Regions from separate parts of the Shewanella sp. 10N.286.52.C2 genome, predicted to be linked through region 1. Evidence: predicted binding sites of a transcription regulator. Region 1 holds the regulator's gene; the other holds the start of a gene.
The links. The regulator sigma-54, encoded in region 1, starts transcription at its own class of promoters, with help from an activator protein. The targets are predictions, from matches to a motif close to GTTGGCACGNNNNTNGNNT.
Positions count from the first base shown of each region.

Region 2: the regulator sigma-54 is predicted to act here: its motif matches at 2,668-2,686, upstream of BCU94_RS01410 (flagellar assembly protein T N-terminal domain-containing protein).

Region 1 covers NZ_MCTV01000013.1:20,386-26,121, reverse strand. The annotation lists gene BCU94_RS05975 (KpsF/GutQ family sugar-phosphate isomerase) at 1-798, shown strand, start outside; gene kdsC (3-deoxy-manno-octulosonate-8-phosphatase KdsC) at 800-1,366, shown strand; gene lptC (LPS export ABC transporter periplasmic protein LptC) at 1,363-1,923, shown strand; gene lptA (lipopolysaccharide transport periplasmic protein LptA) at 1,910-2,620, shown strand; gene lptB (LPS export ABC transporter ATP-binding protein) at 2,620-3,351, shown strand; gene BCU94_RS05950 (RNA polymerase factor sigma-54) at 3,486-4,970, shown strand; gene hpf (ribosome hibernation promoting factor) at 4,995-5,282, shown strand; gene ptsN (PTS IIA-like nitrogen regulatory protein PtsN) at 5,285-5,728, shown strand; gene rapZ (RNase adapter RapZ) at 5,725-5,736, shown strand, end outside.
Region 2 covers NZ_MCTV01000002.1:112,943-118,678, forward strand. The annotation lists gene flgA (flagellar basal body P-ring formation chaperone FlgA) at 1-305, shown strand, start outside; gene flgM (flagellar biosynthesis anti-sigma factor FlgM) at 378-710, shown strand; gene BCU94_RS01395 (flagellar protein FlgN) at 785-1,210, shown strand; gene BCU94_RS01400 (LPP20 family lipoprotein) at 1,348-1,803, opposite strand; gene BCU94_RS01405 (FlgO family outer membrane protein) at 1,800-2,504, opposite strand; gene BCU94_RS01410 (flagellar assembly protein T N-terminal domain-containing protein) at 2,777-3,967, shown strand; tRNA gene BCU94_RS01415 (tRNA-Arg) at 4,024-4,099, shown strand; gene BCU94_RS01420 (YegP family protein) at 4,309-4,641, shown strand; gene BCU94_RS01425 (protein disulfide oxidoreductase) at 4,748-5,332, opposite strand.

The DNA of each region.
Region 1 (5,736 bases):
AATAAGATTTCTGCCACACTCGCCAGCACAGGCACGCCTGCATTTTTTGTTCACCCTGGCGAAGCAAGCCATGGAGACTTAGGCGCTCTGGCAAAAAATGATATTATTTTAGCCATATCAAATTCTGGTGAAGCCAGTGAAATTCTCACCTTAATGCCCGTTATACAGCGCATGGGTGTCCCGGTAATCGCGATTACGGGTAAACCAGAATCCAATATGGCCAAGCTATCTAAACTGCATTTATGTATTGAAGTGCCTGAAGAGGCCTGCCCATTAGGGCTAGCACCAACATCAAGCACTACCGCAACCTTGGTGATGGGTGACGCCTTGGCCGTAGCATTATTGCAAGCGAAAGGCTTTACCCGTGATGATTTCGCCCTATCCCACCCTGGTGGATCTTTAGGTCGTAAACTATTACTTAAAGTCAGCGATGTAATGCACAAAGGCGCTGATATTCCACAGGTGAAAAGTGAGCTCTGCATTACTGAAACCCTATATGAGATCTCAAATAAAGGTTTAGGTATGACTGCAGTGATCGATAATGCAGACAAGCTAGTCGGGATCTTTACTGACGGTGATTTACGCCGCGTCATCGATGCTGAAGTGAACCTGCGTACTACCGCTATTGCCGATGTAATGACAACCAACTGCATTACCATCAGCCCAGGTATTTTAGCCGCGCAAGCATTACAGATTATGGAAGAAAAAAGTATTAACGGTTTAATTGTCGTAGACGAGAACCAACGCCCAGTCGGCGCACTTAACATGCTCGATATGGTTAAAGCTGGAGTCATTTAACATGTCATTACACGAAACACTGCACCAAGGTTTTTACGGCCCAATCTCTGATGATGTTTGGCAAAAAGCCAAAAAAATTAAGCTGCTTATTTGCGATGTCGATGGGGTATTTTCCGATGGCCGTATTTATTTAAGTAATGCAGGGGAAGAGTTAAAAGCATTTCATACCCGTGATGGTTATGGCATTCGCTCTATTTTAACCAGTAATATTCATGTTGCTGTGATAACCGGGCGTAAATCTGCCATTGTGGAAAATAGAATGACCGCTTTAGGTGTCACTCATATTTATCAAGGTGTTGATGATAAACTAGTGCCTTACCAAAGCCTGTTAGATACCTATGGCGTTAGCCCAGATGAAGTCGCCTATATTGGTGATGACATGGTTGACTTACCTGTGATGAAACAGGTTGGCCTTGCAGTTTGTGTGGCTGATGGCCATCCTTATGTTAAACAACATTGCCATATGACCACCACCATTAACGGCGGAAATGGCGCATTACGTGAACTCACCGATTTGCTATTACTTAGCCAAGATAAGTTTGAAAATGCCCACGGAATGAGTATATGAGCCGAGTGACCTTCGCTATTATCGGATTTTTTGGCGCAGCCTTAGTCCTTTATTGGCAAGTACAAGTTAAACGTAGTCAGATGGAGGCAAGTACATTGCCAGCCCCTGCTCGCCCTGATTTTATCGCCAATGACTTACGCACCACTGAATTTAATGAGCAAGGTTTAGTGCAAAGCCGAGTCTCAGCGAAATACATGGAGCACTTTCAGCAAAGTAATGAAACCATGTTTACTGAGCCTGTCTACCTTATTTATCCTGAAAATGGTGAAGCCGAATGGCAATTAAGCGCAGATTTAGGCAAGCTGAATAATGAAACAGGCAAAGTAGTTTTAGAAAATAATGTTATTATTGATGCAATAAACATCGACGAGCCATTACAATCTTTGACAACCACCATGTTGGCACTCGATATGAACACCATGATTTTGACCTCAGATAGACAAATTTTTGTTACTGGGTCAGATTTTAATATACAAGGTTTAGGCCTGTATGCTGATTTAAATGCTCAAGAACTTGAACTTTTAAGTCAAGTAGAAGGAACGTATGAAGCAAAGTAAACTTTTGATTGCCTCACTACTCAGTGTAGTCAGTATTGCCAGCGCCTATGCAAAAGAAGGCGATTTACAGCAAGAGCTTAAAGTCGCAGCTGTGAGCCAAAAAGCTGACATAAAAAACAATCAGGTCATCTTCTATGGCCCAGTTAATGTGACTCAAGGGTCGATTAACATTAATGCCGACGAATTACGCGCATTTGGCACCGAAAGCGGCACCCAAAAAACCATGGTTGCCACAGGTAACCCTGCGACATTTTCCCAAGAGTTAGATGATGGCCGTATTGGTACTGCCAGTGCCGATGAAATTAAATATGAGCTTGCCACTAGCATTTTAACCTTAACGGGTAATGCTAAATTGGACCAAGCTGGCAGCCAGGTTACTGGTAACCTAATTAGCTACAACATTGAAAAGCAGCAGTTAATTGCTGAAAGCACCGGTACTGGTGAAGATCGGGTTATCACTATTTTTCAACCAGAAAGTCACCCAGACTTGATTGATTCTGAAAAGAAAAAAGATGAGCAACCACATTTACCAGACAGCGCTAAACCCGGTGATGACACGCCACCAGCTATAATTGAAAACAACAATTTATCTGCTGTAGAGGCTGTGAACTCAACTGAAACACCCGAAGTAACTGAATCACTTAACGCTGAGGCGCAGGCGACATTGTCAGCCCCAGCAGCTGAGCAAAATGACTAATGACCCAAATTACGTTAACCGCTGAAAATCTCGCTAAGAGTTATAAAAGTCGCCAGGTAGTAAAAGATGTCAGCCTGACGGTAAAAACCGGCCAAATTGTTGGCTTACTTGGCCCTAATGGTGCGGGTAAAACCACCACCTTTTATATGGTCGTAGGCCTAGTCAAAAGTGATAAGGGCCGCATTCTGATCGATGAAGATGATTTAACCGCAGATCCAATGCATTTGCGCGCCCGAAAAGGCATTGGCTACTTACCTCAAGAAGCCAGTATTTTTCGTAAGCTCACAGTACACGATAATATAATGGCAGTGCTTCAAACTCGCAAAAGCTTATCAAATGAGCAGCGCATTGAAGAACTGGAACATTTATTAGAAGAATTTAACATAACTCATATCCGTGATAGCCAAGGTATGGCGTTATCGGGAGGCGAGCGTCGCCGAGTTGAAATTGCACGCGCATTAGCGGCAAATCCTAAGTTTATTTTATTAGATGAACCTTTTGCAGGGGTAGATCCTATCTCAGTAATCGACATCAAGAAAATTATTCAACAACTTAAAAGCCGTGGTTTAGGGGTGCTAATTACCGACCATAATGTCCGTGAAACACTTGATGTGTGTGAGCGAGCATATATTGTGAGTCACGGAAACTTGATTGCTGAAGGAACACCTGCTGAGATCTTAGTCAATCAGCAAGTTAGGTCGGTATACTTAGGTGAACAATTCAAGCTATAGTTAGCACTATTCAGTTTTTAGTATGGCATTCGCGGCCAACAACAAACCTTAATCTAGTCTATTTTTCTAGGATCATAAACTAGCGCCCACACTGTTCGTCGCGATGATGTAATTCAATTAGGGACAAGCGGTACATGAAAGCCTCACTCCAACTCAAAATGGGTCAACACTTAACCATGACCCCACAGTTGCAACAAGCGATTCGCTTATTGCAACTTTCCTCATTGGAGCTACAGCAAGAAATTCAACAAGCACTTGATTCAAACCCGCTATTAGAGCTTGAAGACGAATTCACTAAAGCCAAAGAGCCCGTAAAAGAAAACGCCCTGCAAACTGACACCGATTTTAGTGATAATAGCCAAGTCACCATAGAAAAAGACACCTCAACGGTTGATACCACTGAATCGCTCACTAAAGATTCTATGCCTGAAGAACTCCCTATGGATACCACATGGGATGAGGTGTATACCGCCTCGCCGACTTCTGGCTCTGGCGCAGTATCGAGCGGTAATGATATGCCGTTTCAAGGCGAAACCAGTGAAGGCTTGTATGAGCATCTTGAATGGCAAAAAAACCTCACTCCCTTTTCTGAAAATGACTTAGTGATTGCAACCGCCATTATTGATGCCATTGATGAGCGCGGTTACCTCACCCAGAGCGTTGAAGACATTTTGCAATCCTTAGGCACTGACGATATCGAACTCGATGAAGTTGAAGCTGTACTTAAACGGGTACAACACTTCGATCCCGTCGGCATTGCAGCGCGAGATTTAAGTGAGTGTCTATTAATTCAATTAGGCCAATACCCTAATGAAATTCCTTGCATAGATAATGTTAAGTTACTGATTAAAGATCATCTTGATTTAATCGCCGGTCGTGACTTTAGGTTACTGATGCGTAAAACCAAGCTTAAAGAAGATGATTTACGTGAAGCCATTGAATTTATTCAAACGCTCAATCCACGTCCAGGCTTGCAAATTACCCCCATTAAAGATGAGTACGTCATTCCTGATGTTACTGTACTTAAAAAGAATGGTCGCTGGGTGGTCGAGCTAAATCCCGATAACATGCCTAAAATTGGCGTTAATCAGCAATATGCAGCTATGGCCAAAGGCGGTTCAAGCCAAGCTGACAGCCAATTTATTCGTGGTCATTTACAAGAAGCTAAATGGTTTATCAAAAGCATCGATAGCCGTAATGAAACCTTACTAAAAGTGGCTAACTGTATCGTACAATTTCAGCAAGGTTTCTTTGAGTTCGGTGAAGAAGCCATGAAGCCGATGGTGCTCAATGATATTGCTGAAGCGGTTGAAATGCACGAGTCGACCATTTCACGGGTCACGACCCAAAAATACATGCATACCCCCCGTGGACTTTTTGAACTAAAATATTTTTTCTCAAGCCATGTAAGTACCGATGATGGTGGAGAATGCTCTTCTACAGCAATTCGCGCATTTATTAAAAAGCTCGTAGCTGCAGAAAACCCGAAAAAGCCTCTTAGTGATAGTAAAATGGCGACACTATTGGCTGAACAAGGGATTAACGTTGCTCGACGTACGATAGCCAAATATCGAGAGGCAATGCTCATCCCTCCCTCAAACCAACGCAAAAGCTTATAACTTTTTGTTATTGGAGGATGACCTATGCAAATTAACCTGACTGGAAACCATATTGAAATAACTCAATCTTTACGGGAATACGTGCAAACAAAATTTTCAAAGCTTGAACGACACTTCGAACAGATCAATAATGTTCACGTTGTGCTCGATGTTCAAAAGCTACAACAGATTGCCGAAGCCAAACTGCACCTAAAAGGCGGTGAAGTGTTTGCTGTATCGCGTAACGCTGATATGTATGTGGCAATAGACGCCCTGATAGATAAGCTAGACCGTCAGGTAATTAAACATAAAGAGAAACTCACTAAGCATTAACGATGGAACTTCGTACCATCCTGCAGCCGGCGTGCACTACCTGTGCCACTCCGGGCAGTAAGAAAAAGGTACTGGAATTAATCAGCAATTTAATGGCTGCCCAGTACCCAACCCTTTCTTCACAGGCTATTTTTGAAAGTCTAATAGCGCGTGAAAAAATGGGCAGTACAGGTATAGGAAATGGCATAGCAATTCCACATGGGCGCTTAGATAATATCGAAGAACCCATTGCTATTTTAATCAAATGCGAAGAGCCAATCGCCTTTGATGCCATAGACAAGCAACCTGTAGATATTTTATTTGCGCTTCTTGTACCTGCAGATCAGTGCCAGCAACACCTAAGCACATTATCTAGCATGGCAGAGAAACTCAGTGATAAATTGATACTTAAACGACTTCGAAAGAGTCATGACGCTACAGAACTTTATCAGGTTATTACTGCATGAAACTTGTC
Region 2 (5,736 bases), on a different contig from region 1:
TTAACTATGTTGACCAACACAGTATCCGCGGGCAGTTTTTTTCTGAGATCTCACAATTACTCGGTACCCGCTCAAAAAGGCGTGTGTCAGCTAAAGCGCCTTTGCTAAACAATAATTTATGCTTTGTTTGCAAAGGAGATTCGGTATCTATTTATGCTAAAACAAACGCATTTGAAATAAAAACTGCCGGAGAAGCACTAAGAGATGGTAATATTGGCGATGCTATTAGAGTCAGAAATAGCAATTCTAACAGGCGATTAGATGTCATTGTCACAGGCGTTGGCGAAGTTGAAGTTAGAATGTAAAATATTCTAAAGTTTTTTCTGACAAGGCCGATAACCTGTTTGGAAAACCCTAACATTACGCTGGAGCCTCACATGGCAATTGATATTAACCATCTAAAAACAGCTTCTCATGCTCAGTTGCGCACCAATCGCGACGCAGGAGCAACAACGCAAACAGCTGACTCAGCGGCTAAGACCACGGCTGCCCCAGTAAAAACGGATTCGGTCAGTATTACTGCACAAGCGCAGCAGCTGCAGGGAGTGCAGAGTAATATGGCATCTTTACCAGAAGTTGACCAAAGCAAAGTTGATGCAATTAAATTAGCAATTTCAGAAGGTCGCTACAAAGTCGATCCTGAAAAGTTAGCTGCTAACATTGCTAGCTTTGAAGCTGATCTTGACGGATTAAATTTCGACCAAGAGTAACCTCATCGTTACTCTTGATATTATCGGCCACACATTACTTAACGGGTAATGTGGGTTTTAATAAAGAGTAACTTATGACTGAATTACTACAGCTGTTATCTTTTCAGCACGACACCTTGTCGTCGCTGAAATTACTTGTATCTGAAGAAAAATTAGCCCTTACTGAACGTGACGCAGATAAACTACTGTCACTGGCAAAAGACAAGGTTGACTGCCTAAACAACCTCAAACTTAATGATGAAAAGTTAGCCTCTCACCCAGAAAAAGCATTATTAAACGCTGAGCCAGAACTCATTGTTAAAGTCGAAGAAGCCAAAGCGATTCTAGACGAGTGCAAGGCCATCAATAGTCAAAATGCCAGCTTAATTGAGCTTAATATAGCCAGCCTTAATCGCTTCTCTCAAGCGCTGCAAATGAGCCGTAATGCATCAAGCCTGACCTATAATGACAAAGGCCGAACTTCAACGATTTCCTCTTTAGGGCAAAACCTTAAAGCATAATCGAGGCGGTAATTAACTGCCCTGCGAGTTGCTAGATTGTGTTTTAAAAACCAAAAAACCGCTCAAAGAGCGGTTTTTTTTGTACTTCAGTTAAGTTAATTTAATTTAAATGACTGGATTTAAATAATTAAATTTAACTAAAAGTAAGTCACATGCTTAATCGTTCTAGGCCTATTTTGCTGCTGATATAGGCTCCATACCTGTGAAAAATCCAGTTCTAACTCAGTCACATACATATCACCAGCCGGATAGCTTTTGACCACTTTAGCGCCTTTAATCATGCCCGAGACACTGGCGGTAACGGTTTGCTTATTCAGCAACCAATCATCGACCTGGCTACTGGCATCAATCTGCTGGCCATACACTTGCTCAGCCAGTTCACGATAAGCGGCAATTTTAGACGCTTGCATCGCCATTAACACCTTGTGAGATTGCTCTGTTGCCGGTTGCGTTGTTAACGGCGCATAACCAATAGCGGTTAGTTTAGGAAATTGTTTAGGCGCCTCGGTTTCCCATTGCACATACTTGTCGTTTACCGCACACCCGGACAAGGTGAGTGCTGCTGTCAGGGCTGCAAACAGTATTGCCTTCATTGGTTATCTCCTAAAATAGTCACGCTTGCCATACCTGCATGCTCGTTTCGATACAAGATGCCGTCTTTTGAAATCACCTTATTGGCAGGTGTTAAATAGCCTGGCAGGCTGTGGGTTTTAACAAAGGTTTGTACCGCTGACACTACTCGATTATTGCTAGTATTGACAATTCTGGCATTGACCACCACACCCTCTGAGGTAGTGCCCATGGTGGCTACGACCACATGGGATACCGCTAAATCTGTGGCAAGCTGCTTCCAGTCGCGGCTTAAAATAAACTCACCCTCCGCAGTGGCGCGAAGTGAACTAGCCACATTCATATCAACAAGATTAAATTCATTGGCATGAAATGCAGTCAACATGCCTTGCTGCAATTGCTGCCCCAGCAAATTAGTTTGTCCGTAATCATCAAGCATGACAGGTGTGGTGATCAGCAGTGGTTGATCAGCTCGTAAGCTGTCGTTTTGTAGCACTAATTCATTGACAATTTTTTCCGCCAAGCGGTTAACCCCAGCTTTGGGCGCTATGCCTGACTGCTGAATATCGTAGTGAATAACATGATCCGTTTTGGGCTCAGACTCATACCAAAAATTCATCTCATAGCCTTCATTGACATAAGATAAATCATCATACTCTGTCGGTTGTGAGCCAGCACAAGCTGTCATCAACATCATGATTGGAAGTAAACCAATTCGGCGCATATTGCATTCCTGTATTTAACTCAAGCATTGCTATGGGCTAAGGCGTTTGAGGCCTAAAGGTTAAAAATGAATTCTAAAAACACTATCGGCAATCAGGATAAAAACTTTAGATAATTAATCCCTTTCAGCATTGGCTTAACGACTTATATATTGAAAACCAATAACAGGCACATTCTTTGCATTTATTCTCAAACAATCGCTCCTAGTACTTTAACGCCATAAACTTGGCACTGTATTAGTCGTTCATCGTTATCTTTAAGCAAGTGATTAATATGAAAATATGCAGTAAAACAACCCAGCGACTCTACTCCGCAGCCATATTGCTGTTTGTCAGTATCTTGAGTCTGCCGTTAAAAGCTGAAATTATTGAAGTAACAGGCCATGCGAATATCATTAATGGCAATGTAGATAAGGCGCGTGAAGTGGCGATCAGCCAAGCGCTAAGCTATGCCAGCATGCAAGCTGGGGTTGGTGTTAACGTTAATAGTCAATACATCTCGGGTCAGGGGCAGTTAAGCCAAGATGCATTTCAGTTTAGTCATATAGGACAAGACAATAATATTGAACTGGTATCTGAAATGCTCACCAGCACTGACATTACTGTATTACTAAGATTAGATCTTCAAGGCGACTCAGCTCAGCAATGCCGAGGTCAGCAATTAAGAGCGGCAATAATGGTGCCTCAGGCCAGTATTCAAGATCGCGCTCAATTACGTTATGGTCAGTTATTAAACTTTACTCAAGCACTATCACAACAGTATGGCGTGCTACTAAATAGTCACTCCCATAATAGCTTTGCCCGCATTCACGCCGATGAAGCACTAGATCACAGCAATGAGTTAATCAATTTTAAAGGTAATCGCATCCCAAGTTGGTTAGGCGAAATCACCGATAGCCAATATATCTTACAACCAGAAATCCTCGATATGTCAACCGAGCCCACCTCAGGATTAATATTTGGCTTATTTCACGGCTATCCACAAAGACAAATCAGCTTTAAGTTAACTTTGTATCACGCTATTAGCGGTGAAAAAGTCTGGAGTAAAGATTACTCAGCACAGGCGCAGTGGGAGTTTGAACGTGACGAAACCGTATCACCCACCACTAAACGTTTTTGGCGCTCAAGCTATGGCCAAACCGTTAACCAGCTTATGCAGCAAAGCACTGCTGACATTGATAATTTGCTTAATTGTCGCCCACTGCTGGGACAAATTGTGGCTAAACAAGGCAATAGAATAATTATTAACTTAGGCCGTAAGCACCATGTGAGAGCCGGTGATAGCTTTCAAATAGTGCTGCAACAAAACATCCCTGACAGAGTGAATTTAATGCGCGCCGTTGCCACACCAAACCGCGCAACAGTCACTATTGATCAAGTATCAGAAGAAAGTGCCACCGCAGTATTACAAGGCATAGACGCAACAGGGAATATTCAAATACAAGATATCGTGATTAAGATTTAAGCAACTAAATTTAAAGCCTTTTAATCAAGATTAAAACTTGTATAATTGCGCTTAGTCTCCCTATAGCTCAACAGGATAGAGCAGTCGCCTCCTAAGCGATCGATCAGGGTTCGAGTCCTTGTGGGGAGACCATATTTTTTATTGATCGTTCGCTATCCTTCGGATTTTCAGTTCAAGTTTGTAACGCTCAAGCACCTTCCATTTTATTGCTGAAACTCCAACTAAAGTTGCTACCGTTAAAGGTTCTTTTTACTAGACTTAATTTCATAAAACATATGTGCATACTATTTTTGGTATGCACTAACTATATGTACTACGAGCACTGTAATTAGGAGCGTGTTATGTCTGGATGGTTCGAGTTAAGCAAAGGCAATAATGGTCAGTTCAAGTTTGCATTAAAGGCTGGCAATGGCGAGGTGATACTGACCAGTGAGCTATATGCCGCTAAAAGTGGCGCTAATAATGGTATCGCCTCGGTGCAAGTCAATTCTCAAAGCGAAGATAAATTCACTAAAGAAACCGCTAAAAATGATAAGCCCTATTTCAACCTTAAAGCGGCTAATCATCAAATTATTGGTACCAGTCAGATGTATGCCAGTGTCGCATCACGAGATAATGGTATTCGTTCAGTGATGGATAATGGTAGCTCTACCACCATAAAAGATCTCTGTTAACTCGTTTTAAATATCATAATAAAAGCTCTCGAACCTTTTGCTTTGGGAGCTTTTACTATTTACAACCGATTAACTATCTACAACTGATTAGCTATCAACAACTAAATTATGCCAGCAGCATGCGCCACCACAGGCCCACTACGCTAGTCATCCCTGTTGTATAGGATGTGAGTTTACCTTTATTAAATACCATAATGGTTGGCGCGACTTGTACCGACCAGTCATTGCTGAGTTCACTTTGCTGATCGTTTATCACTTCAAAGCTATAGCCTTTATCATCAAGGTAAGCTTGTATTTCATGATTGTTGCCTGACGCCATTGCCACACTGATCACCGGATAATAAGCCGACATGGTTTCAACGGCTGGGCTTACTGTGCGGCATATTGGGCACCAGCTTCCCCAAAAATACACCAACACCGGCTTATCTTGGCTAATCGCCAATACATCGACCCTTTCACCTTTAAGGGTTACTCCCTGTAATTCAGGTAAGTTATCATGCTGAATGTCTTTGCCGCGCCATAAATCCATTAAACCCGTAATGACCATCACGAACACAATCAGTATGACGATTTGCTTTAACCAGCCGAAGATCTTTTTCCCTAAAGGCACTTTGTTACTAGCATCTGGCAACTCACTATCTAGCTGGCTCTGATGTTGTTGTTTGCTATCAGAAGAGAACAAGCGACTCATGATTTACCTCTTTATATGTTTTACAAAATAGGGAAATGACAGGCACTTGATGGTGCAACCTAAAAATCATTAATTAAATCGTTCGCGCTGCTGAATAAGCAGCCGGAAATTTACATTATTTATTGTCACATAAGCTAAAAAATATTAATTAGCAGCTCATTGGGTTTTAAAGTCAGCATCTAAAAGTGAAAGTAGTTTTCATTAAAGCGCTTTGTTTCGCTTATACGCTAGCATACTAAAAGCTAATGTCAGTATGTATCAGTTTAGTTACTGCTGATAAACCCCAACAAATACAACCAAACAAAAACACAATAACACCAAGCGCGAAACGTAACTTTAAAATAAAAAGCCCTGTGGCAACAAGCTAGTCACAGCTTCAATTTATACTTGTTAGCCAGCTTTTC